3 regions of the Streptomyces sp. NPDC025833 genome follow, and region 1 is predicted to be linked to each of the others. Evidence: predicted binding sites of a transcription regulator. Region 1 holds the regulator's gene; each other region holds the start of a gene.
What was found. Region 1 encodes HrcA, which represses chaperone genes, less so after heat shock. Its sites were predicted from a motif close to TTNGCACTCNGNNNNNCNGAGTGCNAA; they were not measured.
Positions count from the first base shown of each region.

Region 1 (6,202 bases):
GCTCCTCCTCGACGACGCCACGGAGGCCGCCGACGCCGCCGCCCGCGCCCTGGTCGCCGCCGGCGGCCGGCCCCTGGTCTCCGGCGACGGCCCGCAGACCCGCTTCCTGTCCCTCCTCTACGGCGAACTCGTCCCGCACGGCGCCGGGGTCCGCTGCACCCTCGCCTCCGCAGGCCACCCGCTGCCGCTCGTCCTCGGCCCGGACGGCACCGTGTGCACCGCCGCCCACCCGCAGACCCTGCTCGGCGTCGTGGAGGACGAGACGTACACCAGCGAGACCCTGGAGCTGCGGCCCGGTGACAGCCTGCTCTGCGTCACCGACGGGGTCACCGAGCGGCGCGACGGCTCCCGCCAGTTCGACGACGGCGACGGGCTCGCCCGCGCCCTGTCCGGCTGCGCGGGGCTCAGCGCCGAGCGGATCGCGGACCGGATCCGGTCCCTGGTCCACGACTTCGGCGGCGGCCTGCCCGAGGACGACCTGGCCCTGCTGGTGCTCCAGGCGGAGTGACGCGCCGGGTGCTGGACAATGGAAGGCATGCCTTCCGCACTCCCCGACGGCGAGCCCGTCCCCGCCGACGGCGCGCTGCCCCCGCACGCGCTCGCCGGGGCCGCCGGCCGCCCGCTCGGTTTCTACCTGCACGTCCCGTACTGCGCGACCCGCTGCGGCTACTGCGACTTCAACACCTACACCGCGACCGAGCTGCGCGGCACCGGCGGCGTGCTCGCCTCCCGGGACAACTACGCGGACACCCTCGCGGACGAGGTCCGGCTGGCGCGGAAGGTGCTGGGCGACGACCCGCGCGAGGTCCGCACGGTCTTCGTGGGCGGCGGCACGCCGACCCTGCTGGCCGCCGACGACCTGGTCCGGATGCTCGGGGTGGTCCGTGACGAGTTCGGGCTCGCCCCGGACGCGGAGGTCACCACGGAGGCGAACCCGGAGTCCGTCGACCCCGCCTACCTCGCCACCCTCCGCGAGGGCGGCTTCAACCGGATCTCCTTCGGCATGCAGAGCGCGCGCCGGCACGTGCTGCGCGTCCTCGACCGCACGCACACGCCCGGCCGCCCCGAGGCGTGCGTGGCGGAGGCCAGGGCGGCGGGCTTCGAGCACGTCAACCTGGACCTGATCTACGGCACGCCGGGCGAGAGCGACGACGACTGGCGGGCGTCCCTGGAGGCCGCCCTCGGCGCCGGCCCCGACCACGTCAGCGCCTACGCGCTCATCGTCGAGGAGGGCACCCGGCTCGCCCACCGGATCCGCCGGGGCGAGGTCCCGATGACCGACGACGACGTCCACGCCGACCGCTACCTGATCGCCGAGGAGACGCTGGGCCGGGCGGGCTTCGAGTGGTACGAGGTCTCCAACTGGGCCACCTCCGAGGCGGGCCGCTGCCTGCACAACGAGCTGTACTGGCGGGGCGCCGACTGGTGGGGCGCGGGTCCGGGGGCGCACTCGCACGTGGGCGGGGTGCGCTGGTGGAACGTGAAGCACCCCGGCGCGTACGCGGCGGCCCTCGCCTCGGGACGTTCCCCGGGCGCGGGCCGGGAGCTGCTGACCGACGAGGACCGCCGGGTGGAGCGGATCCTGCTGGAGCTGCGGCTGCGGGAGGGCGTCCCGCTGGCCCTGCTGAAGGAGGACGGCCTCGCGGCCTCCCGGCGGGCCCGGGCGGACGGACTGCTCCAGGAGGAGCCGTACGAGGAGGGCCGGGCGGTGCTCACCCTGCGCGGACGCCTGCTGGCGGACGCGGTGGTACGAGACCTGGTGGACTGACCACCCCCGACGACCGGGCAGCCTCCGGGACCCTCGGTGACCCGGCCTTGTGACCTGGCCCCCGGGCCCTCCGGGACCTGCCCCTGGGCCCGCCAGGACCCGGCCTCGGGACCCTGGCCCGGGACCCGCCCCTGGTCCCGGAGTCGGCCCGGTCGAGGGCCGACGTCGGTCGGGCGGAGCCAAGGCGCCGAGCGGGCACCGACGAATGCGGCACCCGCTCCGGGAGTCCGGTTCGGACGCCGACCCCGGTCCGCGGGCCGCCGCCGGCCGGGTGGGCGGAGGGCCACCGACGGGTCACCGGCGGACGTGGCATCCGCGCCGCGGGCGCCGCCCCGACCTGGGCGCCATCCGGGCCGAGGGCCGCCGTCGGCCGGGCGGCCGGAGGTCCCGACCGGGCACCGGTGAACGCGGTACCCCACCCGGGGCACCCGCACGCGGTCTGAGGACCGCCGCCGGCCAGGGCGGAGCGGAGGCGCTGACCGGGCACCGACACGCGTGCGGCTCCCGCCCCTGCCCGGTCCGCGGTCACCGGCGGGTGCGGTACCCGACTCGGCGTGCGGACACCGCCCCGGGCGCCGACCCTGCCCCGGGCGCGACCCCGCCCCCGTCCGGCAACCGCCATGGGCCGGGCCGGCGCAGGTCCCGGCCGGGGGTACCGCGGCACCCGCGCCCGCCCCCGGGTCAGGCTTCGCCGGCTCCCGTGACGAAGTCGATCAGTTCCTCCACGCGGCCCAGCAGCTCCGGTTCCAGGTCCTTGTAGGAGTGCACCCGCTTCAGGATCGCCTGCCACACCGCCCCGGTGTTCTCCGCCGGCCAGCCCAGCGCCCGGCACACGCCCGTCTTCCAGTCCTGCCCCTTCGGCACCGCCGGCCAGGCCGGGATGCCCAGTGCGGACGGCTTCACGGCCTGCCAGACGTCGATGTACGGGTGGCCGACCACCAGCGCGTGCTCACTGGTCACCGACTCCGCGATGCGCCACTCCTTCGAGCCCGGCACCAGGTGGTCCACCAGGACGCCCAGGCGGGCGTCCGGGCCCGGGGCGAAACCGGCGACGACGGAGGGCAGGTCGTCCACGCCCTCCAGGTACTCCACGACGACGCCCTCGATGCGCAGGTCGTCGCCCCACACCTTCTCGACCAGCTCGGCGTCGTGCCGGCCCTCGACGTAGATGCGGCCGGCGCGGGCCACGCGCGCGCGTGCGTCCGGCACGGCGACCGAACCGGACGCGGTGCGGGCGGGCCGGGCGGGGGCCGCCGCCGAGGCCCGTACGAGCGTCACCGGCCTGCCCTCCAGCAGGAAGCCGCGCGGCTCCAGCGGGAACACCCGGTGCCTGCCGAAGCGGTCCTCGAGCGTCACCGTGCCCGCCTCGCAGCGGATCACCGCGCCGCAGAACCCGGTGCCGGGCTCCTCGACCACCAGGCCCGGCTCCGCAGGCACCTCCGGCGCCGCTTTCGGCTTCTTCCACGGCGGGGTCAGGTCGGCGGAGTACTGGCGCATTCGGATGACGATAGGGAAACCCGTACGGCGGCGCTCACGACACGCCGAAGCGCGCCGCCAGGGCGTCGCGCTGCCGCCGTACGAACGCCGCGTCCACCACCGCTCCGTGACCGGGCACGTACAACGCGTCCTCGCCGCCGAGCGCCAGCAGCCGGTCGAGCGCGTCCGGCCAGCGCGACGGGACCGCGTCCGGACCCGCCTGCGGCTCGCCGGACTCCTCGACCAGGTCCCCGCAGAAGACCACCTCGGGCGGGCCCGGGACGAGGACCACGAGGTCGTGGGCGGTGTGCCCGGGCCCCACGTCGGCCAGCAGCGCCTGCCGGCCGCCGCCGAGGTCCAGCGTCCACTCGCCGGAGACCGGGTGCCGGGGCGGCGCCAGCGCGTCCACCGCCTCGTCCGCGTCCGCCGCCGGCAGACCGCACCGCACCGCGTCCGCGCGCAGCGCCCCGCGCTCGTGGGCGAACACCGAGTCGGTGCCCACCGCCGCGTACACCTCCGTCCCGGCGAACGCCGCGGCCCCGAAGACGTGGTCGAAATGGGGATGGGTGAGCGCGAGATGGGTCACACGTCCGCCGGCCAGCCGCTGGGCATCGGAGCGCAGCCGCGCCCCCTCGGCCAGGCTCGAACCGGCGTCCACCACCAGCGTCGTACTCCCGCCGAGCACCAGGCCGGCCGTGCAGTCCCAGCCGGGCAGCCGGCGCCGCCCGACCCCCGCGGCCAGCCGCTCCCACCCCAGGTCTTCCCAAGTCACCGTCATACCGCGACGCTAGCGGTACGGCCCGGTGCCGCGGCCCGACCTTGCCCAGTGCGTACCCCTCGGCCGTACACTGGCCGGGGAATGCTGGCACTCGCCCGCGAGGAGTGCCAGGAGAACGACGGCGATGACGAGGGGACGACGTGCTGGAGGTGCGCGCGAATGCTGAGTGAACGCAGGCTCCAGGTGCTGCGCGCCATCGTCCAGGACTACGTGGGCACCGAGGAGCCGGTCGGCTCCAAGGCGCTGACCGAGCGGCACAGCCTCGGCGTGTCCCCGGCCACCGTCCGCAACGACATGGCGGCCCTGGAGGACGAGGGGTACATCGCCCAGCCGCACACCAGCGCCGGGCGCATCCCCACCGACAAGGGCTACCGCCTGTTCGTGGACAAGCTCGCCGGCGTCAAGCCGATGACCGCGCCGGAGCGGCGGGCGATCCAGAACTTCCTGGAGGGCGCCGTCGACCTCGACGACGTCGTGGCGCGGACCGTGCGGCTGCTCGCGCAGCTGACCCGGCAGGTCGCCGTCGTCCAGTACCCGTCGCTGACCCGGTCCACCGTGCGGCACGTGGAGCTGCTCTCGCTCGCCCCCGCGCGCGTGATGCTCGTGCTGATCACGGACACCGGCCGGGTCGAGCAGCGGATGGTCGACTGCCCGGCGCCGTTCGGCGAGACCTCGCTGGCCGACCTGCGGGCGCGGCTGAACAGCCGGGTGGCGGGCCGCCGGTTCGCGGACGTGCCGAAGCTGGTCGAGGACCTGCCGGAAGGCTTCGAGGCCGAGGACCGGGGTACGGTCTGCACGGTGCTCTCCACCCTTCTGGAGACACTCGTCGAGGAGAACGAGGAGCGGCTGATGATCGGCGGCACCGCCAATCTCACCCGCTTCGGGCACGACTTCCCCCTCACGATCCGGCCCGTCCTGGAGGCCCTGGAGGAGCAGGTCGTGCTCCTCAAGCTCCTGGGCGAGGCCAAGGACCCGGGCGTGACCGTGCGCATCGGCCACGAGAACGCCCATGAGGGACTCAACTCAACCTCCGTCGTGTCGGTGGGCTACGGTTCGGGCGGCGAGGCGGTTGCCAAGCTCGGCGTGGTCGGACCGACCCGCATGGACTACCCGGGAACGATGGGAGCGGTACGCGCAGTGGCACGGTACGTCGGACAGATCCTGGCGGAGTCGTAAGTGGCCACGGACTACTACGCCGTTCTCGGCGTGCGCCGCGACGCGTCGCAGGATGAGATCAAGAAGGCGTTCCGCAGGCTCGCGCGCGAGCTGCACCCGGACGTCAACCCGGATCCGAAGACCCAGGAGCGGTTCAAGGAGATCAACGCCGCCTACGAGGTGCTGTCGGACCCGCAGAAGAAGCAGGTCTACGACCTCGGCGGCGACCCGCTCTCGCAGTCCGGCGGCGCCGGCGCGGGCGGCTTCGGGGCCGGCGGCTTCGGCAACTTCTCGGACATCATGGACGCGTTCTTCGGCACGGCGTCGCAGCGCGGGCCGCGCTCGCGCACCCGGCGCGGCCAGGACGCGATGATCCGGATCGAGGTCGAGCTGGACGAGGCGGCCTTCGGGACGACCAAGGACATCCAGGTCGACACCGCGGTCGTCTGCAACACCTGCAACGGCGAGGGCGCCGCTCCGGGCACCTCCGCGCAGACGTGCGACATGTGCCGCGGCCGCGGTGAGGTCTCCCAGGTCACCCGGTCCTTCCTGGGCCAGGTCATGACCTCGCGGCCGTGCCCGCAGTGCCAGGGCTTCGGCACCGTCGTGCCGACGCCGTGCCCGGAGTGCGCCGGCGACGGCCGGGTCCGCTCCCGCCGCACGCTCACCGTGAAGATCCCGGCCGGTGTCGACAACGGCACCCGCATCCAGCTCGCGGGCGAGGGCGAGGTCGGCCCCGGCGGCGGCCCCGCCGGCGACCTGTACGTGGAGATCCACGAGCTGCCGCACCCGACCTTCCAGCGGCGCGGCGACGACCTGCACTGCACGGTCACCATCCCGATGACGGCGGCGGCGCTCGGCACGAAGGTGCCGCTGGAGACCCTGGACGGCATGGAGGAGGTCGACATCCGGCCCGGCACCCAGTCCGGCCAGTCGATCCCGCTGCACAACCGGGGCGTCACGCACCTGCGCGGCGGCGGCCGGGGCGACCTGATCGTCCACGTCGAGGTCCTCACGCCGACCAA
Region 1 is NZ_JBVHNF010000017.1:96,389-102,590, forward strand. It holds gene ACZ4K2_RS28355 (SpoIIE family protein phosphatase) at 1-508, shown strand, start outside; gene hemW (radical SAM family heme chaperone HemW) at 536-1,768, shown strand; gene ACZ4K2_RS28365 (DUF3097 domain-containing protein) at 2,450-3,265, opposite strand; gene ACZ4K2_RS28370 (MBL fold metallo-hydrolase) at 3,300-4,022, opposite strand; gene hrcA (heat-inducible transcriptional repressor HrcA) at 4,182-5,198, shown strand; gene dnaJ (molecular chaperone DnaJ) at 5,199-6,202, shown strand, end outside.

Region 2 (6,202 bases), on a different contig from region 1:
CGTACGCCTACGAGGAGACCGACTGGCGTGCCATCGCCACCCTGTACGGCCTGCTCGCCGCCCGCGCGCCCTCCCCGGTGGTCGAGCTGAACCGCGCGGTCGCCGTGGGGATGGCCGACGGCCCGGCCGCGGGCCTGGCGCTCGTGGACGCGCTGGCCGCGGTCCCCGCGCTGCGCGGCTACCACCTGCTGCCCAGCGTCCGCGGCGACCTGCTGGCCCGGCTCGGGCGCACCGCCGAGGCCCGCGAGGAGTTCGTCCGCGCGGCGGGGCTGGCCCACAACGGCAGGGAGCGGGAACTGCTGCTCAGCCGGGCGGGACGCCCGGGGTCCGCGCCCGCACCGGGGCCCCGATCAGCATCGTCGGCGCCCCGGCCACCCGGGTGAGGAACACCGTGGCCGCGTTAGGGCCCTGCGGCTTGACCTTGCGGCGCAGTTCCTCCGGCTCGACCGCCGAGCCGCGCTTCTTCACGGTCAGCGTGCCGACCTCGCGCTCCCGCAGCAGGGCCTTCAGCCTCTTGAGGTTGAACGGCAGCCGGTCGGTGATCTCGTAGGCGGTGGCGTACGGGGTGGGCCGCGGCTCGTCGGCGGTGACGTACGCGATGGTCGGGTCGACGAGACCGCCGCCGACCTCCTCGGCCACCTCCGCGACCAGGTGCGCGCGGATGACGGCGCCGTCCGGCTCGTACAGGTAGCGCCCGACCGGCCGCACCGCGGGATCGGGCAGGCCGCGGCCGAGCAGGGTCCGCGGGCCCGGCAGCAGGGTGGCCCGGACGGCGCCCGGCGCGCCGGTGCCGAACCACAGCACCGCCTCCTTCACGTCCCCGCCGTCGGAGATCCACTCCGCCTCGGCCGCGGCCGGGACGATCTCGTGGGGGATGCCCGGGGCGATCTTCAGGGCTGCGCGGGGCGCCCGGGCGGCGGCCTCGACGGCCCAGGACAGCGGCGGCGAGTACGCCTCCGGGTCGAACACCCGGCCGCGCCCGCCCCGGCGCGCCGGGTCCACGAACACCGCGTCGTACCCGGCGGTGTCCACCTCCGTGACGTCGGCCTCGCGCACCTCGATCAGGCCGGACAGCCCCAGCGCCGCGGCGTTCGCGCGCGCGGCCGCCGCGGCGGACGGGTCCCGGTCCACGGCCAGCACCCGGATCCCGGCCCGGGCCAGCGCGACGGCGTCCCCGCCGATGCCGCAGCACAGGTCGGCGACGGAGGCCACCCCCAGCTCCGCGAGCCGGCGGGCCCGGTACGCCGCCACACTGGCCCGCGTCGACTGCTCGACCCCGTTCGGGGTGAAGAACATCCGCCCGGCGTCCTCGGCGCCGAACTTGGCCACCGCCCGCTGCCGCAGCCGGGCCTGGCCGAGCGCGGCCGAGACCAGTTCGGCCGGGTGGTCGCGGCGCAGCCGGGTGGCCACGGCCAGCTCCCGCGCGGGCTCGGTGTCCCGCACCTCGTCGAGGAGGGCGCGGCCTTCGGGGGTGAGGAGCAGAGCGAGGTCGTTCACCGGGTCATTGTGGGCCAGTCGGTGGATGGTGCGCCTCCGGCGGCGGTGTCGGCCCCCGGCGCGGCCCGGCGCCTGCGAGGATCCGGCACCATGCGAGCAGTAGTACAAAATGACAAAAAGTGGACACGCTTCCGGCGGCTGGCCCTGGGCGGCGGAGCCGCCGCGCTCGCCACCGCCGCCCTGCTCTCCGGCTGCGCCGGCGCCGGCTCCGGGCACTCCGCACCCGCCGGGCGCGAACCCGCGCAGGCCATGGGGCCCGAGGCCCGCCAGGCCGCCGAACGCGCACGCCAGGCCGCCGAACGCGCACGCCAGGCCGCCGCCGCCCGGCGCTGGGGGCTGGGGCAGGTTCCGCTGGCGCCCCCGCCGCCGCCCGCGAAGAAGCCGAGGATCACCGCCCGCGACGGGTTCGAGGTGGACCACCAGCAGGACTGGAACCTGCCCCCGGTCTTCACCACCGTGCCCACCGACCGGAAGATCGTCTTCCTGACCATCGACGACGGCGCCGAGAAGGACCCCCGGTTCCTCGACATGATGCGGGAGCTGAACGTCCCGTACACCGCCTTCCTCAGCGACTACCTGGTGAAGGACGACTACGCGTACTTCCGCAGGATGCGCGACCACGGCAACACGCTGAACAACCACACCCTGCACCACCCCTACCTGCCGGGCCTGTCCTACGAGGAGCAGCGGGCCGAGATCTGCGGCATGCAGGACGTCATGCGCAAGCAGTACGGCAGGGCGCCCGAGGTCTTCCGCCCGCCCTACGGCAACTACAACCAGGACACCCTGGTCGCCGCCAAGTCCTGCGGCATCAAGTACGCGCCGATCTGGAACGAGGAGGTCTTCGTCGACCACTGGGAGTTCCGCGAGGACGACCAGCGGCTGCGCCCCGGCGACATCGTCCTCACCCACTTCCGCGGCCGCGACGAGTGGGACGGCACGATGGTGGACGACATGCGCCGCTTCCTGGACAAGGTCACGCGCGAGGGCTACGCCGTGGCCCGCCTGGAGGACTACCTGTGAGGCGCGGGCGGGGTCCGGCCGCGGTCCTCGCCGCGGCGCTGCTCCTCACGGGCTGCGCCCAGTCCGTCGACCCCATCGAACGCCTCGGCAGGAAGGCCGCCGAAGGGGTGGGTCCGCACCGCCCCGCCGCCGACCGCGGCTACCTGCGCTGGGGGCTGGCCCGGCCGCTCGCCCACGTCCCGGCGCCCCCGGCCCGGCCGTCCGGCCGGCCGGGGGCGCACCGGACGCCCCCGGTGGTCGACCACGTCCCCACCCGCGACCCGGTCGTCTTCCTCACCTACGACGACGGCGCCGAGCGCGACCCCCGCTTCGCCGACATGGTCCGCGAACTCCGGCTGCCCGTCACCCTGTTCCTGACCGGCACCGGCACCGGCACCGACACCGGCACCGGCCGCCGCCGCCTCGCCCGCCTGCGCGCGCTCGGCGCCGGCCTCCAGAACCGCACCGCCGGCCACCGGGCCCCGGCCGGACTGCCCTACGCCGAGCAGCGCGCCGGGATCTGCGGCCAGCAGGACCGCCTGCGCACCCGGCTCGGCGTCCGCCCGCACCTCCTCCGCCCGCCCCACGGCTCCTACGACACCACCACCCTGCGCGCCGCGGCCGACTGCGGCATCACCGCGCTCGTCCTGTGGCGCGCCGCCCTCACCCCGGCGGGCCTGGTCTGCGTCCACGGCCCCCGGCGGCTCGGCCCCGGCGACATCGTCCTGGTGGGACCCGGCGGGCCGGCGGACCTCTCCCTGCGGGAGCGCACGGTGCGGGTCCTCCGCAAGGCGCAGGAGGACGGGCTGACGGTGGGGCGCCTGGAGGACTACGTGTAGCGGGCTCCGAGCCGGGAACAGGGGTGCGGCAGCAGGCCGCCGGGGTGCCCGCCCGCGGCCGTCCCCGGCCGACGCGCCGCACGGCAATTGGCACTCCGCTTGACCGAGTGCTAATCACGGTCATAGTCTCGGCTCTGGCACTCAGCAGGTGAGAGTGCCAACAAAGCGACGGGCAGGTCCGGCACCCGCGACGACGGATCGACCTGGTCGCCACCTCAGACAGTTAACCCCGCGAGATCTCCGAAGGGGGAGGTCGGATCGTGACGACCGCCAGCTCCAAGGTTGCCATCAAGCCGCTCGAGGACCGCATCGTGGTCCAGCCGCTGGACGCCGAGCAGACCACGGCCTCTGGCCTGGTCATTCCGGACACCGCGAAGGAGAAGCCCCAGGAGGGCGCCGTCCTCGCCGTGGGCCCGGGCCGGTTCGAGAACGGCGAGCGTCTGCCGCTCGACGTCAAGGTCGGCGACGTCGTCCTGTACAGCAAGTACGGCGGCACCGAGGTGAAGTACAACGGCGACGAGTACCTCGTCCTCTCGGCTCGCGACGTGCTCGCGATCATCGAGAAGTAAGTCACCTCAAGCGACTCTCTGCTTGAAGCTGCGCCCCTGGCCCCCGCGATCGATATGAAGCCGGGCGCCCGGGGCGCGGCGTTTTTCACCCACAGATTCCCGAGAGGGCTCCCGCTGCCATGGCGAAGATCCTGAAGTTCGACGAGGACGCCCGTCGCGCCCTTGAGCGCGGCGTCAACAAGCTTGCCGACACCGTCAAGGTGACCATCGGCCCCAAGGGCCGCAACGTCGTCATCGACAAGAAGTTCGGCGCCCCCACCATCACCAACGACGGTGTCACGATCGCCCGTGAGGTGGAGATCGAGGACCCGTACGAGAACCTCGGCGCGCAGCTCGTCAAGGAGGTGGCGACCAAGACCAACGACATCGCGGGTGACGGCACCACCACCGCCACGGTCCTCGCCCAGGCGCTGGTCCGCGAGGGTCTGCGCAACGTCGCCGCCGGCGCCTCCCCGGCCGCCCTGAAGAAGGGCATCGACGCCGCCGTCAAGGCCGTCTCGGAGGAGCTCCTCGCCTCGGCCCGCCCGATCGACGAGAAGTCCGACATCGCCGCCGTCGCCGCGCTGTCCGCCCAGGACCAGCAGGTCGGCGAGCTGATCGCCGAGGCCATGGACAAGGTCGGCAAGGACGGTGTCATCACCGTCGAGGAGTCCAACACCTTCGGTCTGGAGCTGGACTTCACCGAGGGCATGGCCTTCGACAAGGGCTACCTCTCGCCGTACTTCGTGACGGACCAGGAGCGTATGGAGGCCGTCCTCGACGACCCGTACATCCTGATCAACCAGGGCAAGATCTCCGCCATCACGGAGCTGCTGCCGCTGCTGGAGAAGGTCATCCAGGCCGGTGCCTCGAAGCCGCTGCTGATCATCGCCGAGGACCTCGAGGGCGAGGCCCTGTCGACCCTGGTCGTCAACAAGATCCGCGGCACCTTCAACGCCGTCGCGGTGAAGGCCCCGGGCTTCGGCGACCGCCGCAAGGCGATGCTCCAGGACATGGCCGTCCTCACCGGCGCCACCGTCATCTCCGAGGAGGTCGGCCTCAAGCTCGACCAGGTCGGCGTCGACGTGCTCGGCACCGCCCGCCGCGTCACCGTCACCAAGGACGACACCACGATCGTCGAGGGTGGCGGCAAGCAGGAGGACCTGACCGGCCGCGTCGCCCAGATCAAGGCCGAGATCGAGAACACCGACTCCGACTGGGACCGCGAGAAGCTCCAGGAGCGCCTCGCGAAGCTGGCCGGCGGCGTGTGCGTGATCAAGGTCGGCGCCGCCACCGAGGTGGAGCTGAAGGAGAAGAAGCACCGTCTGGAGGACGCCATCTCCGCGACCCGCGCCGCGGTCGAGGAGGGCATCGTCTCCGGTGGTGGCTCCGCCCTGGTGCACGCCTCCAAGGTCCTGGAGGGCAACCTCGACAAGACCGGCGACGAGGCCACCGGTGTCTCCGTGGTCCGCAACGCCGTGGTCGAGCCGCTGCGCTGGATCGGCGAGAACGCCGGCCAGGAGGGCTACGTGATCGTGTCCAAGGTCAAGGACCTGGACAAGGGTCAGGGCTACAACGCCGCCACCGGCGAGTACGGCGACCTGGTCAAGGCCGGCGTCATCGACCCGGTCAAGGTCACCCGCTCCGCCCTGGAGAACGCCGCCTCCATCGCCTCCCTGCTGCTCACGACCGAGACCCTGGTCGTCGAGAAGAAGGAAGAGGAGGAGCCGGCCGCCGCCGGTCACGGCCACGGCCACGCCCACTGAGGCGACCGCCCGTGAGTGAAGGCCCGGCACCCCGTCGAGGGGGCCGGGCCTTCGCCCTGTCCGCCCGGCCTACCGCTCCCACTCGTCCAGCGCCCCGAGCTGCTCCAGCAGCCCGAGCTGGTCGTGCTGCCACCACAGTTCGGCGATCCGGCCGCTCGCTCCGAAGCGGAACAGGGTCATCCCGGTCCTGGCGACCCGCCTGCCGGTGGGGGCGATCCCCAGGAAGTCGCCCCGGTGCGTGGCGCGCCAGTTCCAGCGCGCGCAGGCCCGCCCGCCCTGGGCGAGGACGTCCTCGACCGTGAACCGGAAGTCGAAGGCCGCCCGCCACATCCGGAACTCGGCGCGGACGTGGTCCAGCCCGATGGTGTCCTGCGGGTTCATCGGATCGCGGCTGTGCACGTCCTCGTCCAGCAGGTCGTTCAGCGGGGGCAGCTCGTCCGGGGCGCACAGCGCCTCGAAGAACCTCCGCACGACGTGCTCGGACAGGTTCTCGTCCCGGACGACGTCCAGGTCGGTGAACGTCGGCAGCTCGTCGCACAGCGCGACCAGC
Region 2 is NZ_JBVHNF010000007.1:234,938-241,139, forward strand. It holds gene ACZ4K2_RS14555 (RNA polymerase sigma factor) at 1-383, shown strand, start outside; gene ACZ4K2_RS14560 (class I SAM-dependent methyltransferase) at 304-1,497, opposite strand; gene ACZ4K2_RS14565 (polysaccharide deacetylase family protein) at 1,588-2,520, shown strand; gene ACZ4K2_RS14570 (polysaccharide deacetylase family protein) at 2,517-3,338, shown strand; gene groES (co-chaperone GroES) at 3,599-3,907, shown strand; gene groL (chaperonin GroEL) at 4,027-5,652, shown strand; gene ACZ4K2_RS14585 (ester cyclase) at 5,722-6,202, opposite strand, start outside.
Region 2: the regulator HrcA is predicted to act here: its motif matches at 3,426-3,452, upstream of groES (co-chaperone GroES).

Region 3 (6,202 bases), on a different contig from region 1:
GACCGCCGCGACGATCTCCGCGGCGAACCGGGTTCGGGCCACCGGGTCGCCGCCGTAGCCGTCGGCCCGGCGGTTGGTGCCCTCCCACAGGAACTGGTCGAGCAGGTAGCCGTGGGCGCCGTGGATCTCCACGCCGTCGAAGCCGATGCGCTCGGCGTCCGCCGCCGCCCGGGCGAACGCGCCGATGACGTCGTCCAGGTCGGACTGGGTCATGGCCTTGCCGGTGGGCTCGGCGCCCGCGGCCGCCAGGCCGGAGGGGCCCATGGCGGGGGCGTCGGCGAAGGGCGGCTCGCCCTGCTTGCGGACCATGCCGATGTGCCAGAGCTGGGGAACGATCGTGCCCCCGGCCGCGTGCACGTCCTCGGCGACCTTCGCCCAGCCCGCGAGCTGCTCCTCGCCGTGGAAGCGCGGGACGCGGTCGCTCTGGCCGGCCGACTCGTGGCCCACGTAGGTGCCCTCGGTGACGATCAGGCCGACCCCGGCGGCGGCACGGCGCGCGTAGTAGGAGCGGACGTCCGGGCCGGGGACACCGCCCGGGGAGAACATGCGGGTCATCGGCGCCATCGCGATGCGGTTCGGGACGGTGAGGCCGTTGAGCGCGATCGGGCGGGAGAGGATGCCGGCCGCCCGGGAGGCGGGTGGCGTGGTGACGGTCATGGGGGCTCCTCGCGGACGGGGTTACCGACTGGTATGTGCGTGCGCATTGTTGCAACGTCTTAAGCAATACCGTCGGGCGCCCCCGCATTCCCCGTCCCGGCCGGAAAGGGACGTGACCCCGGCCTCACGGGCCGGGCGGGCGGGGCCACCGGGAAACGCCGAGGGCGGCACCCCCAGGAGTTGGGGGTGCCGCCCTCGGTCCGCAGGACAGGCGATCAACCGTCAGGTCGATCAGAAGTCCATGTCACCGCCCGGCATGCCGCCGCCGGCCGGCGCGGCGGTCTTCTCCGGCTTGTCGGCGATGACGGCCTCGGTGGTGAGGAACAGCGCGGCGATGGAGGCGGCGTTCTGCAGCGCGGAACGGGTCACCTTCGCCGGGTCGATGATGCCCTCGGCGACCAGGTCGACGTACTCGCCGGTCGCGGCGTTCAGGCCGTGGCCCGGGGTCAGGTTGCGCACCTTCTCCACCACGACACCGCCCTCGAGGCCGGCGTTGACGGCGATCTGCTTCAGCGGGGCCTCCAGGGCGATGCGCACGGCGTTGGCGCCGGTCGCCTCGTCACCCTCGAGCTCCAGCTTCTCGAAGACCTGGGAGGCCTGGAGCAGGGCCACGCCACCACCGGCGACGATGCCCTCCTCGACGGCGGCCTTCGCGTTGCGGACGGCGTCCTCGATGCGGTGCTTGCGCTCCTTGAGCTCCACCTCGGTGGCGGCACCGGCCTTGATGACCGCGACACCGCCGGCGAGCTTCGCCAGGCGCTCCTGCAGCTTCTCGCGGTCGTAGTCCGAGTCGCTGTTCTCGATCTCGGCGCGGATCTGGTTCACGCGGCCGTTGACCTGGTCCGAGGAACCGGCACCGTCGACGATGGTGGTCTCGTCCTTGGTGATGACGACCTTGCGGGCGCGGCCCAGGAGGTCCAGGGTCGCGTTCTCCAGCTTGAGGCCGACCTCCTCGGAGATGACCTCGCCGCCCGTGAGGATGGCGATGTCGCCGAGCATGGCCTTGCGGCGGTCGCCGAAGCCCGGGGCCTTGACGGCGACGGACTTGAAGGTGCCGCGGATCTTGTTGACGACCAGGGTCGACAGGGCCTCGCCCTCGACGTCCTCGGCGATGATCAGCAGCGGCTTGCCCGACTGCATGACCTTCTCCAGCAGCGGGAGCAGGTCCTTGACGGAGCCGATCTTGGAGTTGGCGATGAGGATGTACGGGTCCTCGAGCGACGCCTCCATGCGCTCCATGTCGGTCGCGAAGTAGGCGGAGATGTAGCCCTTGTCGAAGCGCATGCCCTCGGTGAGCTCGAGCTCCAGACCGAAGGTGTTGCTCTCCTCGACGGTGATGACGCCTTCCTTGCCGACCTTGTCCATGGCCTCGGCGATCAGCTCGCCGATCTGGGTGTCGGCGGCGGAGATGGACGCGGTGGAGGCGATCTGCTCCTTGGTCTCCACGTCCTTCGCCTGCTCCAGCAGGGCGGCGGAGACGGCCTCGACGGCCTTCTCGATACCGCGCTTCAGCGCCATCGGGTTGGCGCCGGCGGCCACGTTGCGCAGGCCCTCCTTGACCAGGGCCTGGGCGAGCACGGTCGCGGTGGTCGTACCGTCGCCGGCGACGTCGTCCGTCTTCTTGGCGACTTCCTTGACCAGCTCGGCGCCGATCTTCTCGTACGGGTCCTCCAGCTCGATCTCCTTGGCGATGGACACACCATCGTTGGTGATCGTGGGGGCGCCCCACTTCTTCTCAAGGACGACGTTGCGGCCCTTGGGGCCGAGGGTGACCTTGACGGCGTCGGCGAGCTGGTTCATACCGCGCTCAAGGCCGCGCCGCGCCTCCTCGTCGAAGGAGATGATCTTGGCCATGGGAAGTGGTCCCTCCAGGACTGGGGGTGATTCCTTTGGACCGCGCCCGCGCCCGCGACGGACGGCTCACCGGCCTCGTGGTTCCTTGCCCCACCCGGCCTGCGGGCCTCACCGACCCGGTCCTTCTCTGTCACTCTCACCTTCAGAGTGCTAACGCAATGATTAGCACTCGGGGTGGTCGAGTGCAAGCGCCCCGGGCGGGTACGGCCCCCCGTCAGCCGCCCGCGAACAGCGGCACGGGCCGCCACCGGGCACGACGAAGGGCCCGCACCCTCTGCGAGGTGCGGGCCCTTCGGACAAAAACGTTCAGGCGGTGACGCGAACCATGTCGGCCTGCGGACCCTTCTGGCCCTGCGAGATCTCGAACTCGACCCGCTGGCCCTCTTCCAGGGTGCGGTAGCCGTCCATCTGAATCGCGCTGTAGTGGACGAAGACGTCCGCACCACCGTCGACCGCGATGAAGCCGTACCCCTTCTCCGCGTTGAACCACTTGACGGTGCCCTGAGCCATGCCTAACTCCCCTATTACTGGCCCTTGCACAGATCCGCACTTCGCGGACCCGGGTCAGACCTCACCCCCGCCGGGCGGGGGCGTGCGCCGGAACGCGTCGACCGCGGCCGAATGTATCTGTCCAACTGCCGTCTGCAACAGGTCAATCGGACGAGAATTCTGGACGCGAACGGTCCGGGAAGAGGGGAGAATTCACCCGCCGCCAGGGCAAGTCGGGCTCCACAAAAGCCACAAATGCCGCAGAGAACCCGCACACTTTGGCTACTTCTTGTCGGGCGGGCGGCATGAATCAGGGCCCCGCGCACCGGGCGCGGCAACCGTGTTCCCCAACTCTACCGCGCTCAATCACACAGAATTGCCCCCTCCGCTTCTCTCACGGAGGGGGCAATCCGGCGAACGGTCGGTAACCGTCATTACCGAAGGTAATGATCAGCCTCCGGCGACCGCCGGAATGATCGATACGCCGGCGCCGTCGGGGGTCGCCGTCTGCAGGCCCTGCTCGAAGCGGACGTCGTCGTCGTTGACGTACACGTTCACGAACCGGCGCAGCTTGCCCTGGTCGTCCAGGACGCGGGCGGCGATCCCGGTGTGGTCCCGCTCCAGGCTGTCGATGACCTCGGCGAGGGTCGCGCCCTCGGCGCTGACCTCGGCCCGGCCGCCGGTGTAGGTGCGCAGGATGGTGGGGATGCGAACGGTCACGCTCATGCGAGGCCAGCCTCTCGGAAGGAGTCCAGGGTCGGGCGGATGGTGGCGGTGAGACCGGTGCCGGCCACCGCGTCCAGGGTCTTCAGGCCGTCGCCGGTGTTCAGCACGACCGTGGTCTTCGCCGGGTCCAGCACGCCGCTCTCGATCAGCTTGCGGGTGACGCCGACGGTCACCCCGCCCGCCGTCTCCGCGAAGATGCCCTCCGTGCGGGCCAGCAGCTTGATGGCGTCCACGATCTCCGGGTCCGTGACGTCCTCCACGGCACCGCCCGTGCGGCGCGCGATGTCCAGCACGTACGGACCGTCGGCGGGGTTGCCGATGGCGAGGGACTTGGCGATGGTGTCCGGCTTCTGGGGGCGTACGACGTCGTGGCCGGCCTTGTAGGCGGCGGACACCGGGGAGCAGCCCGCGGCCTGCGCGCCGAAGATCCTGTACGGCCTGTCCTCGACCAGACCCAGCCGGATCAGCTCCTGGAGACCCTTGTCGATCTTCGTGAGCTGGGAGCCGGAGGCGATCGGCACCACGATCTGGTCGGGCAGCCGCCAGCCGAGCTGCTCGCAGATCTCGTACGCGAGGGTCTTGGACCCCTCCGCGTAGTACGGCCGCAGGTTGACGTTGACGAAGCCCCAGCCCTCGCCGGCCGGGTCGCCGATCAGCTCGGAGCAGAAGCGGTTCACGTCGTCGTAGTTGCCCTGGATGCCGACGAGTTCGCCGCCGTAGACCGCGGCCATGACGACCTTGCCCTGCTCCAGGTCGTGCGGGATGAACACGCAGGAGCGGAAGCCGGCCCGGGCCGCGGCGGCGCCGACCGCGCCGGCCAGGTTGCCCGTGGAGGAGCAGGACAGGGTGGTGAAGCCGAAGGCGCGGGCGGCCTCCAGGGCCTGGGCGACCACCCGGTCCTTGAAGGAGTGGGTCGGGTTGCCGGAGTCGTCCTTCACGTACAGCCCGCCGGTCACGCCCAGCTCCCGGGCCAGGTTGTCGGCCTTGACGAGCTTGGTCCAGCCCGGGTTGATGTTGGGCTTGTCCGCGACGTCCGCCGGGACGGGCAGCAGCGGCGCGTACCGCCAGATGTTCGCGGGGCCGGCCTCGATGCGGCGGCGCAGTTCCTCGGTGTCGTAGCCGGAGAAGTCGTAGGCGATCTCCAGCGGGCCGAAGCACTCCTCACAGGCGAACACGGGTCCGAGCGGGACGCGGTGACCACACTCGCGACAGCTCAGGCCGGTGGCGGGACCGAGGTCGGCGGTGGTGTTCCCGGTGGTTGCGACAGTCTGCACAGCCATGGAGGCGAGGCCCTTTCTCCTCATCTTCCTCACGGCGCACTTCGCCGTGAGACGGATTTGGCACCTTCCCTAGCCGGGAGCCTCGCGGTGACGATCAGAACTGATCTACGAGAACCGGCTGGAGGGTTGCCGGGGCTTCATCGGGCCGTGTCCCTCTGCCCCTCTGGATGAGCTGTATGCGGTTGTCGACGCCCGGGACCCCGGCATGCGGTGGTCCCCGACGTTGTTCAAGACTGTAACCGAAGGCCAGGGCGGTTGAGATAGTCGTCCGAAGCGCGAGATGGATCACACGGCCGTCCGTGTGGTCACGAACAGTGAGGAGCCGCAGACCGTGCTGGAAGAAGTCGAGCGCTGGCTGGCCACCCGCTCCTGGTCCGTGGCCGACCGCCCCCTCCGGCAGGTCCTGGCCGCCAAGCAGCGCACGGGCCGGACGATCAGCGTCGTGCTGCCCGCGCTCGACGAGGAGGAGACGGTCGGCGAGATCGTCGCGGTCATCCGCCGCGACCTCGTGGAGCGGGCACCGCTCGTCGACGAGATCGTCGTCGTGGACTCCGGCTCCACCGACCGCACCTCCGAGGTCGCCGCCGCCGCGGGCGCGCGGGTCGTGCACCGCGACGCGATACTGCCCCGCCTCCCGGCCGTCCCCGGCAAGGGCGAGGTGCTGTGGCGCTCCCTGCTGGTGACCGGCGGGGACATCCTCTGCTTCGTCGACGCCGACCTGAAGGAGTTCTCCTCCGACTTCGTCCTCGGGATCGTCGGCCCGCTGCTCACCGAGCCCGACGTGGACCTGGTCAAGGCGATGTACGACCGTCCGCTCGGGGCCACCGGCGGGCAGGGCGGCCGGGTCACCGAGCTGATGGCCCGCCCGCTGCTGAACATGCACTGGCCGCGGCTGGCGGGCTTCGTGCAGCCGCTGGGCGGCGAGTACGCGGCCCGCCGCTCCCTGCTGGAACGGCTTCCCTTCCCCGTCGGCTACGGCGTGGAGCTGGGCATGCTGGTGGACGCGCTGCACCTGGCCGGCCTGGACGCGCTGGCCCAGGTCGACGTGGGCGTGCGCAGGCACCGCCACCAGGACGGCCAGGCCCTCGGCCGGATGGCCGCCGCCATCTACCGCACGGCCCAGCTCCGGCTGGCCCGCGGCCACCTGGTCCGGCCCTCGCTGACCCAGTTCGAGCGGGGCGCGGACGGCTTCGAAC
Region 3 is NZ_JBVHNF010000004.1:340,462-346,663, forward strand. It holds gene ACZ4K2_RS08955 (NADH:flavin oxidoreductase) at 1-657, opposite strand, end outside; gene groL (chaperonin GroEL) at 889-2,511, opposite strand; gene ACZ4K2_RS08965 (cold-shock protein) at 2,818-3,021, opposite strand; gene ACZ4K2_RS08970 (ubiquitin-like small modifier protein 1) at 3,451-3,726, opposite strand; gene thrC (threonine synthase) at 3,723-5,006, opposite strand; SAM riboswitch class I at 5,024-5,180, opposite strand; gene ACZ4K2_RS08980 (glucosyl-3-phosphoglycerate synthase) at 5,338-6,202, shown strand, end outside.
Region 3: the regulator HrcA is predicted to act here: its motif matches at 2,674-2,700, upstream of groL (chaperonin GroEL).